DNA from 2 places in the Turicibacter sp. TJ11 genome. Region 2 is predicted to be linked to the other one. Evidence: a T-box and tRNA genes for the amino acid it is inferred to sense, from the RefSeq annotation. Region 2 holds a T-box; the other holds one or more tRNA genes.
What was found. A T-box is a leader RNA that pairs with one kind of tRNA and senses whether it is charged. The one in region 2 lies ahead of JRC48_RS00990 (glycine--tRNA ligase), so its partner is inferred to be a tRNA-Gly.

Region 1: it has a tRNA-Gly gene. The T-box ahead of JRC48_RS00990 (glycine--tRNA ligase) is inferred to sense a tRNA for this amino acid. The anticodon was not compared.

The regions. Positions count from the first base shown of each region.
Region 1 covers NZ_CP069349.1:2,366,236-2,373,816, forward strand. Annotated here, with positions in the region: gene fabF (beta-ketoacyl-ACP synthase II) at 1-817, shown strand, start outside; gene fabZ (3-hydroxyacyl-ACP dehydratase FabZ) at 864-1,289, shown strand; gene JRC48_RS11360 (M23 family metallopeptidase) at 2,027-2,989, shown strand; tRNA gene JRC48_RS11365 (tRNA-Ser) at 3,139-3,229, shown strand; tRNA gene JRC48_RS11370 (tRNA-Glu) at 3,262-3,338, shown strand; tRNA gene JRC48_RS11375 (tRNA-Asp) at 3,347-3,422, shown strand; tRNA gene JRC48_RS11380 (tRNA-Pro) at 3,430-3,506, shown strand; tRNA gene JRC48_RS11385 (tRNA-Gly) at 3,515-3,588, shown strand; tRNA gene JRC48_RS11390 (tRNA-Leu) at 3,625-3,710, shown strand; tRNA gene JRC48_RS11395 (tRNA-Arg) at 3,750-3,826, shown strand; gene JRC48_RS11400 (ISL3 family transposase) at 4,092-5,378, opposite strand; partial or broken gene JRC48_RS11405 (IS630 family transposase) at 5,736-6,769, shown strand; tRNA gene JRC48_RS11410 (tRNA-Asp) at 7,172-7,247, shown strand; tRNA gene JRC48_RS11415 (tRNA-Glu) at 7,257-7,333, shown strand; rRNA gene JRC48_RS11420 (16S ribosomal RNA) at 7,503-7,581, shown strand, end outside.
Region 2 covers NZ_CP069349.1:208,385-215,965, forward strand. Annotated here, with positions in the region: gene cdd (cytidine deaminase) at 1-40, shown strand, start outside; gene era (GTPase Era) at 40-948, shown strand; gene JRC48_RS00980 (YqzL family protein) at 1,058-1,219, shown strand; gene recO (DNA repair protein RecO) at 1,224-1,964, shown strand; T-box leader at 2,168-2,344, shown strand; gene JRC48_RS00990 (glycine--tRNA ligase) at 2,422-3,795, shown strand; gene dnaG (DNA primase) at 3,855-5,651, shown strand; gene rpoD (RNA polymerase sigma factor RpoD) at 5,665-7,029, shown strand; gene JRC48_RS01005 (class I SAM-dependent methyltransferase) at 7,041-7,581, shown strand, end outside.

The DNA of each region.
Region 1 (7,581 bases), 490 kb from region 2:
TTTAGCAGCGGGAAATGTTGCGATTATGCTAGGGGCTAAAGGTGCATGTCTAGATATTGTTACGGCTTGTGCAGCGGGGACAAATTCTATTGGAGAAGCATTTAAGTATGTACGTGATGGTTATGCAGATATTATGCTAACTGGAGGAGCAGAAGCTTCCATTACGCCACTAGGAATCGGAGGGTTTTCAGCTATGAAAGCTTTATCCACAGCGACAGATAAAAATCGTGCCTCTATTCCATTTGATGCCGAACGTAGTGGATTTGTTATGGGTGAAGGGGCAGGAGCATTAGTGTTAGAAGAATATGAACACGCTAAACAACGTGGAGCAACGATTTATGCAGAAATGATCGGATATGGCGTTAGCTGTGATGCTTTTCATATGACAGCACCAGATGCCGAAGCTAACGGAGCAGCGGCTTGTTTTAATATGGCACTTGAGGATGCTAAATTATCAGCAGATGCCATTGATTACATCAATGCTCACGGAACGTCAACTCCTCTTAACGATAAGCTAGAAACGTTAGGTATTAAAAAGGTTTTTGGTGATCATACAAAAGTTATGGTGAGTTCAACAAAAGGACATACAGGACATCTTTTAGGAGCAGCGGGAGCTGTAGAGGCAATTATTACGGTTAAAGCATTACAAGATGGATTTGTTCCACCAACGATTAACTACTTACAACCGGATCCAGAGTGTAATCTAGATATTATTCCAAATTTTGGTCGTGAAGAAGAAATCCAATACGCTATATCAAATTCATTAGGTTTTGGTGGACATAATGCATGTATTATTCTTAAAAAATATGTAGGATAATAAAAAACTCTTTCTATATTATATATAAAACAAAGAAGGTGAAGTAGTGGTACTAAACAGTAATCAAATTCAAGAAATCATTCCACATCGATATCCGTTTTTATTAATTGATCGTATTGATGAATTAGAGCCAGGAAAACGCGCATTAGGTGTAAAGTGTATTTCATCTAATGAGATGCAATTTATGGGACACTTTCCTCAACAACATGTCATGCCAGGCGTCCTTATTATTGAGGCGTTAGCTCAAGTCGGAGCAGTTGCGATTTTAAGTTTAGAAGCCAATAAAGGTAAAATCGCTTATTTTGCAGGAATTAAGTCAGCAAAGTTTCGTCAAAAAGTTATTCCTGGTGATCGTTTAACTTTAGAAACAGAGTTAATTAAAGTGAAAGGAAACATAGGTGTTGGAAAAGCTGTGGCTAAACTAGGAGATCAGATTGCAGTAGAAGCTGAACTGACATTTGCGATTGGATAACTTAAAAGGGAGAGAAAACTAAAATTTTCTCTCCCTTTTTAATTATTAAGTTTAAATAATTGCTATAATAAAGTATCATTAAAAAAAGCGGGTGTTAAAATGTTTTTTATAAGTAGTATTTTATTAATGATTATTATTTTTATTGGCTTTTTTTTCTTTCTAATCCGATCAAAAAAATTAAAATTTAATAATAAACGAATCATTTTAAAGATTGAACTCATCGTTAATCTATTAATAACACTAATCTTCTTAATCATATGTGGATTTGGAATAACAACTATTTTTATTATGATATGGTTTGTCATTAGTATTTTTTGTTACTACGTCTATAATCATAATCATGAAAAGTACGGATTTATTGGTATATCATTTTGTACATTTTTCTTTATTATCTTTTTGGTTTTACAACTTTGGATTTACGGAACGACTTGTTGACGTTCAAAAATATCTAGACGTATTTGGTTAGATGTAGAATACAATGATTAAAAATTAGCATACTATGAACAGTTAATTAATGAAAAGGGAATTGACTAGTTCGAATTAAAATTAGTATTGTTTATAATATTATCAGTTTAGAATTAATATTATTTACGATTATTTTAAATTAGATTTATATTTTTGGATGTATTCGTCTATTAATGTTAGTGTTTTATAAAATTAATGAATAACTCATAAAAAAACAGTAGTCTCCCTTTTTATTAATAGAATAGAAACTAGTCTAGAAATGGGTGGACAACATGAAACGTAAATTCTCTATAATGATTTTATCATTAATTATTACGATATTACCTAGTATAATGGCTAGAGCAGAAGATAGTAGTAATCATGAAGCAAGATTAAAAATGTATAAAGATTATGAAGTAGCTTCAGGAGTTCCGTGGTATCAAATTGCAGCCGTTGATCAATATGAAAGAAATATTCATAAGTTTAGAGAAGAGTGCGGTAATCTAAAATATGATACTATTTCGATTTGTATTTTAAATGAGAGATGGTCAGGGCCTGAAAATCCATATTATTATGATAGTGACTACTATACAATCAATTTATTCGGTGGTATTGGTAAAGATGGTGACGGTGACGGATTAGCAGATATAAATAATGAAGAAGACGTCTTATATACAATGGTAGAGTATTTAAGATCTTTTGAAGAGTTTGAATCTGCTATTGTTGCTTATTATCAAAATGAACAGGCGGTCATGATCATTGAGGAAATTTCATCATTATTTGAACACTTTGATACTATTGTTTTAGATAAGCGATCGCTACCGGTTTCAAAGCGCTATAGTTACAGTTTCCAAGATAACTATGGAACAGCTAGAAGTTGGGGAGGTGCACGTTCTCACGAAGGAATTGATATCTTTGCAGGATATTCAACTCCAGTTTTATCGACAGCTTATGGAGTTGTTGAAGTAATGGGATGGAATGATTTTGGAGGATATCGTATTGGTATTCGAGACATCTATAATACTTATCAATACTATGCACATTTACAAGGCTACGAAGGTAATTTAAAAGAAGGCGATATTGTCGAGCCGGGTCAAGTCATAGGTTATGTTGGAAGTACAGGATACGGAAAAGAAGGAACAAGTGGTAAATTTCCACCTCATTTACATTTTGGTTTATACAAGTATGATGGACGTTGTGAATGGGCATTTAATCCTTATCCACATTTAAGACGTTGGGAAAAAGAGAAACAATAGTCAGGATAAAAGACCGTAATCCACTGAAAATACGGTCTTTTATTTATGAATTAATAAAAAATAAAAAAAGTTAATAAAAAGTGTTGACTCTTATTTAGTACCATGTTATTATATAGAAGTCGTCAGGGACGAGGTTAAAAAAACAAAATGGAGCAGTACTCAAGTGGCTGAAGAGGTGCCCCTGCTAAGGGTATAGGTCGGGCAACCGGCGCGAGGGTTCAAATCCCTCCTGCTCCGCCATTATAAAAAATAAAATGGTGAATTAGTTGTATGGCCCGTTGGTGAAGCGGTTTAACACACATGCCTTTCACGCATGCATACACGGGTTCGAATCCCGTACGGGTCACCATTTAAAAAGGTCCAGTGGTGTAGCGGTTAACATGCCTGCCTGTCACGCAGGAGATCGCGGGTTCGATTCCCGTCTGGACCGCCATTGAGAACGGGAAGTGGCTCAGCTTGGTAGAGCACCTGGTTTGGGACCAGGGGGTCGCAGGTTCGAATCCTGTCTTCCCGACCATTCAAAATGCGGGTGTAGTTTAATGGTAGAACTTCAGCCTTCCAAGCTGACTGTGAGAGTTCGATTCTCTTCACCCGCTCCATTAACTTCATTGTGATGTGCCATGAAAAGCTGATAGGCGGTCGTGGCGGAATGGTAGACGCGCCAGCTTGAGGGGCTGGTAGGAGTAATCCTGTGGAGGTTCGAGTCCTCTCGGCCGCACCATAATGAATGTCTAATAAACCTCATCAAGAATCAACAAAAGCGCCCATAGCTCAATTGGATAGAGCGTTTGACTACGGATCAAAAGGTTAGGGGTTCGACTCCTCTTGGGCGCGCCATAATAAGATAACAATGAGTTCGAAAGAGCTCTTTTTTTATTTTCTAAGTACTGTTTATTAGCAATAAAAAAATTTGTACTTATAAAAAGCATCAAATGGTTTATGATTAATCCTTGTACGGGATATATTACTCATTGAATTGAATTTTTACTGTCATGAGATCGATCTAAGTACTCCTTTATTTTAAATAGGCTCTTTGTCAAATAGTGTTGCTGATGAATTTTTAACCTATTACAATGAGTGACTTAAATCCAAATCCTAGTGGCTAAGCTGCTAGGATTTTTACTTTGGGTTTAGTTAGGTTTTGAGTGATAAGAATTCTTGATTTAAAATGGTAGAAACTACGATAGCCAAAAGCGATTCGTTTAATGACTTTAATTTTATTGTTAATGCCTTCAATGGGACCATTGGTGTACGAAGTGGTCAGTGTGTTTTCAATATAAGATTGATACGTTTTAAACGTTTGAAAAGCAGTTTGGAATTCAGGAGAAATCAGAGGGTGTTTGGCTTGAAGTAAGTGATTGAATCGCTCTAAGTTTTTGGTTTGGAGGGTGAAAAGTAAGTCTTGATAGAGATTGTAGGTGGCTTTTAACTCAGGAGATAAATCAAGTAAAAAGTTTAGGATATCAATTTCTCGCATCGGTTGTTTGAAACAGTAAACGGAGCGATAAGTGGTGGTATTAATTAACGTGTGGGACTTTAAGAATAAGCGCCAGTAACGTTTGAATTTACGACTGTGTTTTTTAAATTTTTTCATGAATCGAATTCGAGTTTTGTTCAGTGCACGAGAGAGATGTTGAACAAGATGGAATTTATCAATCACAATTTTGGCATGAGGAAACAGCTCCTTAATTAAACTGATATAAGGGGCATACATATCAATGACAATATGTTTAACGCGAGAACGTGCTTCTTGGGTATAGCGTTTAAAATACGTTTGAAGGGAGCTTAGCCGACGATCTTCAATGATATCGATGATTTGTTTCGTATCAGCGTCACAAAAAATGAAGGACATATGCCCCTGGGCAGATTTAACCGATTTAAATTCATCAAAACAAAGATTTTCAGGAAGGGAATTAAAATTTAATGATTGAGATTCATAGAAGCTATGAATGATCCGATTGACAGTGGAATGAGACACTTGATGACGACAAGCGATATCAGACTCCGAGATTTTATTTTGTGCTTCTAACGCAATGGCATGTTTGGTGTTGTAAGAAATGAAGCAGTTCTTTTCAACAATCGATGTTTTTAGAGTGAACGTCGACTGACAATGCCCACAGTAGTAACGTTGTTTCTTTAAATCTAAATAAGTATCATGGAGTGAAACTTTAGGAATGACAATTCGAGACGTTTTGAACCCATGCTTTTTAAATTTAGAATCAAAGAGAGTTCCGCACCGCTCACAATGAGTCGGTTGATAAGATAAAATGCCTTTAAAAACAAAGCGAGTGACACCCTCAATTTTAACTTCTTCCAAATAATCTTCCTCAAATGTGATCTGTTTGTCTTTAATATTTAAGAGTTTTCTAGTAAAATATGAGTGAGACATCCAATCCATCCTTTCAATATTGTTTTAGCCGATAACATTGTAACAGGACGGAGACGGGATGTCTCTTTTTTTATGCCATGAAAAAAGGTGTTGCTTCATCAGCAACACCAAATATTATAGAACCTTTAAATATTCTTAATTTATAATTGATTAATAATTAAGATTTAATTTCTTGTAGTAAGAACAATGGTTGTTTTTTTGGGTACTATAATCTCAATTAGCAAAGATGGATATATATATAAACAGAAATGTAATTCATAGTTTTTTAATTTAAATACTTGTAGTCAAAATTCGTTAAAATGTATGTTAAAATAGTAGATATTAACTATACATTTTAGGATAGAAATTGAGGCAACTATGAATCAGACAGAATTAAAATCAATTGAAACAGCGATGCGTGAAACATTATCGAAACAACTTTATACTCGTTATCAAGTCATCTATTTACACTTACAAGGATATAAAAATGTAGAAATCGCTAAGATGGTTCCCTTCACTGCTCAGACCATCGGAACACATGTTAGAAATTATAAAAAATATGGACTTGAGGGATTAAACCCACGCCCAAAATCAGGCTGTCCGAAGAAACTTTCACCTAAGCAAGAAGCTGAGTTAATCCATACCCTCATCCATAAAACGCCCGCTGATGTTGGGATTGAACCGTACATGACTTGGGATTGTAAGCTATTATGCATCTGGGTGAAGCAAACCTTTGGAATTTCATTCTCTAAAGGTGGAATGCGTGACATGTTGTTACGCTTAGGTTTTAGCTACACACGCCCGACTTACTCATTAGCGAGAGCTAGTCAAGAAAAACAAGAGGGATTTAAACAGGAATTTGAACAATTAAAAAATTTTGATTCGTGGAGAGATTGATCATTTTATTGTTTCAAGATGAAAGTTCTATCAGAGATTATCAATCATTAGTCAACAATTGGTTTCCTAAAGGAAAACAACGGATTATTCCTACTTACGGAAATAATAAAAGTGTCAAATTAATAGGAATCCTTAACTATGAGACAGGTCATGTTTATGTCCAGGAGGAAGAACGTTATACAGCAGATATCTTTTTAGAATTCCTCAAAAAAGTACTGAAACAATATCCAACGGGAAAGATTGTCATGATTTTAGATAACGCAAGAATTCATCACGCTAAACTCATCCAACCTTTTTTAAACGAACACAAAAATAGATTAAGGTTAATCTTTTTACCACCATATAGTCCAGAATTAAACTTAATTGAAGGATTATGGAAATGGTTAAAACAATCTGTGATTCATAACGTCTTTTATAAAAATATAAATGAGATTAGAAAAGCTGTTCAAGGATTTATTCGACATATCAATGAGAGACCTTCGGAAGTGATCCAGAGACTATGCGAAAAAATGTGAAAAACTTATCTGTTTATATATATAATAAAAAATTTATATCTAAATGATTGGAAATCAAATATATTTTTGTTAGATGAAAGAATGAAATAAATGGTTTAAACGTTTTAAATAATCTTACTCCTTTATTTAGGTCTATAATTACTTTAGCATTTATCTACTAGATGAGAGAAGGGGAAGTACAATAACTTAATCAAAATCTTATTATCTTAGAAGTAGTCAATGTTAAAATCTTGTATAGATGAGATAAATTAATCTTTTTTCTAAATTTTTTAGAAAATATATTGACGAATTTCGACAGCGATGATATTATATACAGGTCGAAAGAACAAGAGAAAAAAACTTTCAAAAGAATTTGACAATTTGATTTCACAATGATAAAATGTAAAAGCTGAATTGATAAGAGGTCCAGTGGTGTAGCGGTTAACATGCCTGCCTGTCACGCAGGAGATCGCGGGTTCGATTCCCGTCTGGACCGCCATTTATAAATGGCCCGTTGGTGAAGCGGTTTAACACACATGCCTTTCACGCATGCATACACGGGTTCGAATCCCGTACGGGTCACCATTTAAAAAAGTTTAAAAAAGTGTTTGACAGAAAAAGTGAGACATGATAAACTAATAAAGTCGCCAAAACAAGGTGATGAGAAGTTCTTTGAAAACTAAACAGAACGTCAAGAAACATTTACTTTTAAGATAAAGTTTCGAACAGAAGCTTAGGATAAAAACAAACATTTAATATGGAGAGTTTGATCCTGGCTCAGGATGAACGCTGGCGGCGTGCCTAATACATGCAAGTCGAGCGAACCACTTCGG
Region 2 (7,581 bases):
AGACTTATTACCATATTCATTCACATCGGAGGATTTATAATGAATCATGCAACATTCAAATCAGGATTTGTTTCAATTATTGGACGCCCTAATGTTGGAAAATCGACATTTTTAAATAAAGTATTAGGAAAAAAAATCGCAATCATGAGTGATAAGCCTCAAACGACTCGTAATAAGATTCAAGGGGTTATTACTGATCACGATACACAAACAATTTTTATCGACACGCCAGGAATTCATAAACCAAAACATGAGTTAGGAAAATTCATGACCGATTTAGCAATCGGAACGTTAAATGAAGTTGATGCCGTGATGTTTATGGTTAATGCAACAGAAAAATTAGGACGTGGAGATCGTTTTATTTTAGAACATTTAAAAGCAGTTAAACAACCGGTCTTTTTAGTCATTAATAAAATTGATTTAATTACGAAAGAAGATTTATTAGCTGTTATTGCTGCATTTAAAGAAGAGCATGAATTTGCTGGAATTATTCCGATTTCTGCAAAAACAGGTGAAAATATCGAAACGTTACTTGAAGTTATTAAGGAAGAACTTCCTGAAGGGCCGCAGTTTTATCCTTCTGACCACATTACCGATCATCCTGAACGCTTTATCATTTCAGAATTAATTCGTGAAAAAGTGTTACACTTAACTCATGAAGAAGTTCCACATTCAGTGGCTGTTGTCATTGATAAAATTGAAAAAGTAGAAGGTAAAAATGTGATCGATGTCATGGCTACCATTGTTGTAGAACGTCCATCACAAAAGGGAATTTTAATTGGTAAAGGTGGGAAGATGCTAAAAGACATCGGAACATTAGCTCGTAAAGATATCGTCAAATTATTAGGAACAAAAATTTACCTTGAGTTATGGGTAAAGGTTCAAAAAGATTGGCGTAATAAAAAATTGTACTTAAATGACTTTGGATACAGTGAAAAAGAATATTAATTCGACTTTTTAAGACAAAAATGTAATAAGCTCTCATAGATTTTCGTTTCCGAGACATACTAGTTACAGGGGCAAAAATAAAAGCGTAGCTAGTAAGAAGGGATAATACATGAATAGTCTAGAATGGGAAGTCTTTAAACGTACAGGAAAAATTGATCACTATCTGTTAATGAAGGAGTCAGAACATAAGTTAACAGTAGACAATTCTAATACTGAGTTCTCAGAGGAGATTGCTGATGTAAAGCCTGCTAAAGTTACAGAGGAGGAGTAATGGCGTGGCAATTGAGGTTGAAGGAATTATATTGAAGAGCTTTAATTATGGTGAACATCATAAAATTATTAAAGTTCTGACTGAGAATCAGGGGGTTATTGGTGTTTTTGTACAAAATGCCAATAAAATTAATACAAAAAAAAGTGCACTTGTTCAGCCGCTGACCTGTGCACATTTTAATTTAAAACCCTCAACTAACGCAAATAGCAATCTCTATTATGTTTATAGTGGAGATGTTATTGATTATTACTTAAATCTAAAATTAGATTATGAAAATATGACTTACTTTTATTTCATGATTGAATTAATATTAAAAGGCATGTCAGAGTCAGAGTTTAGCTCTTATATCTATCGAATGCTAAAGAATTTTTTAGAAGCAGCTGATCAAGGATACTCAGCTTATTTACTAAGCCTTATTTTTCAATTAAAACTCATGCCTCTCATTGGAATTGCTCCAATCATGGATTGTTGTGCTGTTTGTCAAAGCACTGAGCACATTGTAACATTAAGTGTTCGTCAAGGCGGATTGGTTTGTGCTAAATGTTATTTACCACAAGAACCGATTGTTGTTGACGCCTCGCTAATTCCCATCGTTAGAGCTCTATACAAAGTGGATATTGATCACTTGCCTGAGATTGAACTTGAAAAAGAGTTGCTTCTACCGATTGAGCAATTCTTAGATGCTTATTATGACTCGTATGCGGGCTTGCATCTGAAAACTAAAAAATTTATTAAAGAATTATAAAAAAGAGCCGAGGGGCTCTTTTTTTATCTTAATGTGTCAAAGGACATACATATCTAGTTAGAGTTGGTGACAAGATAGGACAGAAAGTCAATTAAAATGATGATATTTTTATAAAAATTTCATTTTTTCGTCGGTGTTTTTCATGTTTTTGTATATTGTGTTTTAAGTATTGATATAATATAATAGTAGTAGTATAATGCAATATTTATGTGAAGACGAAGAGTAGTACTTTAGAGTATTTGAATGATAGCGAGTCTGGGAAGGTGGAAGCCAGGTTTCAAGATCTTAAGGAAGGGAACTTCTGAGCATAGTTAACAAAGTGGTAAAGTGATGAACTTTACAAATAGGGTGGAACCGCGGGAATAACTCTCGTCCCTATGCTCGTGGCATAGGTATGGGAGTTTTTATTTTCTCTATGTTCACGAACTAAAAGTTTGTTAAGTAAAGGAGTGTTGACATGAGTCAAGTAACAATGGAAAAAATCGTAAACATGTGTAAAACACAAGGTTTTGTTTACCAAGGAAGCGAAATTTACGGTGGGTTAGCTAATACTTGGGATTATGGACCATTAGGTGTTGAGTTAAAAAATAACGTTAAAAAAGCTTGGTGGAAAAAATTCATTCAAGAATCACCATATAACGTAGGATTAGACAGTGCTATCTTAATGAATCCTCAAACTTGGGTTGCATCAGGGCACGTTGGTGGATTTAGTGATCCTTTAATGGACTGTAAAGAATGTAAAAGCCGCCATCGAGCAGATAAGTTAATTGAAGATCATGGAGATGACATTGTTGCTGATGGATGGACAGAAGAGCAAATGATGGCTTATATTCGTGAGCATAACATTGCTTGTCCAGAGTGTGGGGCGCATGACTTTACAGATATCCGTCAATTTGAATTAATGTTTAAAACACATATGGGTGTTGTTTCAGATGATAAATCAGCTGTTTATTTACGCCCAGAAACAGCACAAGGAATTTTTGTTAACTTTAAAAATGTTCAACGTACAAGTCGTAAAAAAGTTCCATTTGGTATTGGACAAATCGGAAAATCATTCCGTAACGAAATCACACCAGGAAACTTTACATTCCGTACACGTGAATTCGAACAAATGGAGTTAGAATTCTTCTGTAAACCAGGTGAGGATGGACAATGGTATGAATTCTGGAAACAATATTGCTGGAATTGGTTAGTAAACTTAGGAATGAACCCAGACCATATTCGCCAACGTGAGCATTCACCAGAAGAATTAAGCCATTATAGTAATGGAACATCAGATATCGAATATAAATTCCCATTTGGTTGGGGAGAGTTATGGGGAGTTGCTAACCGTACAGACTTTGACTTAAAAGCACATATGGCTGAATCGGGAGCAAACTTTGAATATCAAGATCCAACAACAAATGAAAAATATGTTCCATATTGTATTGAACCATCAGTTGGAGCTGATCGTGTAACATTAGCATTCTTAGTTGATGCTTATGAAGAAGAAACATTAGAAAATGGAGAAACACGTGAAGTATTAAAATTCCATCCAGCTTTAGCACCATATAAAGTAGCTGTTTTACCATTAGTTAAAAAGTTAAACGAGCAATCGTTAGAAGTATTTGCTGAGTTATCAAAACATATGATGGTTGACTACGATGAAGCGGGAACAATTGGTAAACGTTATCGTCGTCAAGATGCGATCGGAACACCATTCTGTGTGACATTTGACTATGATTCATTAGAAGATAAAAAAGTAACGGTTCGTCATCGTGACACAATGGAACAAGAGCGTGTGGCAATTGATGAATTAGTTGATTATATTACTTCAAAAATTCAATTTTAAGATGATTAATTAGAGTTGAATTTTGAAAGACTAAAATAGATAGGAAGAGGGTGAATTCCATGGGAAGAGGCCGAATTCCACAAGAGTTATTTGATCAGGTTATACAAAAAAGTGACGTCGTTGATGTAATTAGTGACTATGTACAATTGAGTAAAGCAGGAAAGAACTATAAGGGTTTATGTCCTTTCCATGGGGAAAATACTCCCTCTTTTGTTGTTTCACCTGATAAAGGGATTTATAAGTGTTTTGGTTGTGGAGAAGGAGGAAACGTTGTTTCGTTCGTCTCTTCAATCGAAGCTATTTCATATCCTCAAGCGGTTTTAAAGCTGGCTAAACGTGCCGGAATTGAAACAGATATTGTTTTACAGTCTGATGAATCCATTCAAGATGCTAAGTTTAAAAATGAATTTGATATTTTGGAGTTTGCTAAAGGGTTTTATCATTATTATTTAAATCATACGAAAGAAGGAAAAATGGCGTTAGCTTATTTACATGATCGTGGAATGAGTGATGAAACCATTGCTAAGTTTGGAATCGGGCTTGCACCTTCTTATTCGGATGCTTTAGTTAAAACCTTAGCAAATAATCGATATTCATTAGAAGTGGCCGTGAATTTAGGACTTCTCAATGAACATCAAGGACAATATTATGATCGATTTAAATCACGAATCATGTTTCCAATCTTTGATAAAGTAGGACATGTGGTTGGATTTAGTGGTCGTGTGTTTTTAGAAGGGGATACGAACTTAGGAAAGTATGTTAACTCACCTGAATCAACCATTTTTCAAAAGGGGAAATTAATTTATCACTTAAATGACGCTAAGCTTGCGATTCGTCGACATAACCGTGTGTTATTGTTTGAAGGATTTTTAGACGTTATTTCTGCTGTTGAAGCAGGATTTGTTGAATCAGTTGCCACGATGGGAACTGCGTTAACGGAAGATCATAGCCGTGAACTTCGTCGCTTAACGGATCAAATTATTTTATGTTTTGATGGGGACAAAGCGGGACTAGCTGCGGCAAATAAAGCAATTCCTATTTTAATGGCACAAAACTTTTCAATTAGTGTTGTTGAAATTCCAAATAAAATGGATCCAGATGAATTTATAAAGACATATGGAAAAGAGGCTTTTTCTAAATTAATTGATCAAGCCATTCCAGCTATTGACTATCAATATCGTTACATTAAAAGACAGTTTAATTTAGAGTTTGTGAGTCATCGCGAACAATTCAAACGTCAAATTTATCATTTTGCCTATACGCTGCAAAGCCACACGCTACAAGAGCTAATTTTAAAGAAATTGGCGTATGATATTTCAATAGGTGAGCAAAGTATTTTACAGGAGTTCAATAGTAGCAAAAGTCAAGTGTATAAAAATTCCAATATGAACAACAATAAAAACGGAAACCGACAAATACATGCAAGACAATTGCGAGATACTAAATACGAACGTTCTGAAAAAATGTTAATTCACTACATGTTAAAGGAAAGACGTGTCGCTTTACAGGTAGAAAAAGAGCTAAATGGTTATTTGAATGATCCGATACGTCGTAACATTGTGTTGTATATCTTAGATTATTATACGACGCATGAAACGATGAATTTACAATATTTCTTAAATTGGATTGATGAGGCATTAGTAAAACCAATTACAGATATTATATTTGAATGCGAATCACTCCCACCTCTTGCAAGCGAAGAGGTGATTCATGATTTAATTTCTGTCGTCAAAGAATATGTTTATAAGGTTCAAATGGAACAGTTAAAAAAACAAATTAGTGAAGCAACATTAGATCGCGAAAAATTGGAATTACTAGGTAAAGTAAATCAACTCAAACAGCAGTTTGGGAAGTAGAAGGAGTGGTTTTATGTCAAATCCGGTACTTGATGAAAAAAAGATTTTAGAAATCAATAACCAATTAATTAAACTAGGAAAAAAACGTGGTTATTTAACATATGATGAAATCAATAATAATTTTGAACAAGTTCAATTAGATCCAGAAATGATCAGTTCATTTTTAGACTTATATGATGCAGAAGGAATTAATATTGTTAAATCTGAAAAAATTGTTGAACCAGAAGAGACAACTGAAGAAGACGATACAGTTTTAATCTTACCTGATTTCGACACAGAAGATAATGAGGATGCAATTCCGGCTGATTTTAACGCTGAAGATGAAGTTGATTTAGAAGAAAAATTCGATGACTTCGAATTTACATCGCAATTTAAAATTAATGATCCAGTTCGAATGTATTTAAAAGAAATTGGACGTGTTGAATTACTATCTAGTCAAGAAGAAATTAACTTCGCGAAAAAGATTGAACGTGGAGATATTTCAGCTGAAATTTTAGAACTACGTCGTCGTAATGAACCACTTCCAACTGAGTTATTAGAACGTATTGAATCATTAATCAAAGATGCTGGAGAAGCTAATGATGGAAATGAATTTTTAATTGGGATTACAGAATTAAGTGATGAAGAATCACGCCGCGTTATTCATGAAGGTGAGTATGCTAAAAAACGTCTAGTAGAAGCTAACTTACGTTTAGTTGTTAGTATTGCAAAACGTCACGTTGGACGCGGAATGTTATTCTTAGATTTAATTCAAGAAGGAAATATGGGACTTATTAAAGCGGTGGAAAAATTCGACTACCGTAAAGGATTTAAGTTTTCAACTTATGCAACGTGGTGGATTCGCCAAGCGATTACGCGTGCGATTGCAGACCAAGCGCGTACGATTCGTATCCCAGTTCATATGGTTGAAACGATTAACAAATTAGTTCGTATTCAACGCCAATTAGTTCAGGAATTAGGACGTGAACCATTACCTGAAGAAATTTCTGAAAAAATGGGAATCTCACCTGAAAAAGTACGTGAAATCTTAAAAATCTCTCAAGAGCCTGTTTCATTAGAATCACCAGTTGGAGAAGAAGACGATTCACATTTAGGAGATTTTATTCCAGATGCAGATGCTTTATCACCATCTGAATTTGCTTCAAATGAAATGCTTAAAAAAGAATTAGATGATGTGTTAGAAACATTGACTGATAGAGAAGAACGTGTTTTACGTTTACGTTTTGGTTTAGAAGATGGACGTACACGAACACTTGAAGAAGTAGGAAAAGAATTCGGTGTTACTCGTGAGCGTATCCGTCAGATCGAGGCTAAAGCATTACGTAAGTTACGCCACCCATCTCGTAGTCGACGTTTAAAAGACTTCATGGAAGAATAGGACTTAATCAGATGAATTATGAATTATCATTACGTTTACAAACTTGTTTAAATGCTCTAACACCGCTACAAACAGTAGCGGATGTTGGAACAGATCATGCCTACCTACCTTGTGTAGGTATTTTAAATGGAAAATTAAAAAAAGCCATTGCTGCAGACATTGGAAAAGGTCCATTAGAAGCAGCTAAAACAACGATTCAGCGATATGGTTTAACTGAGCAAATTGAAACAAGATTAGGCCCAGGATTAACAGTGCTTCATCCTTCAGAAGTTGAAGGCGTTGTTATTGCTGGAATGGGCGGTAAGCTAATTGTTTCAATTTTAGAAGAAAATTTATTGTTAACGCGATCATTTGAACGACTCGTATTACAACCTAATATCGATGCGAATGTATTACGTGATTGGCTTTCTCAACATCAATTTAACATCATTGATGAAAAGATTGTCTTAGATGAAGGTAAGTTTTATGAGATCATTGTTGCGGTACCCGTTGAGCACTCAATGAATTATAATGAATTAGATATTGAATTTGGTCCAGTTTTACGATTAGATC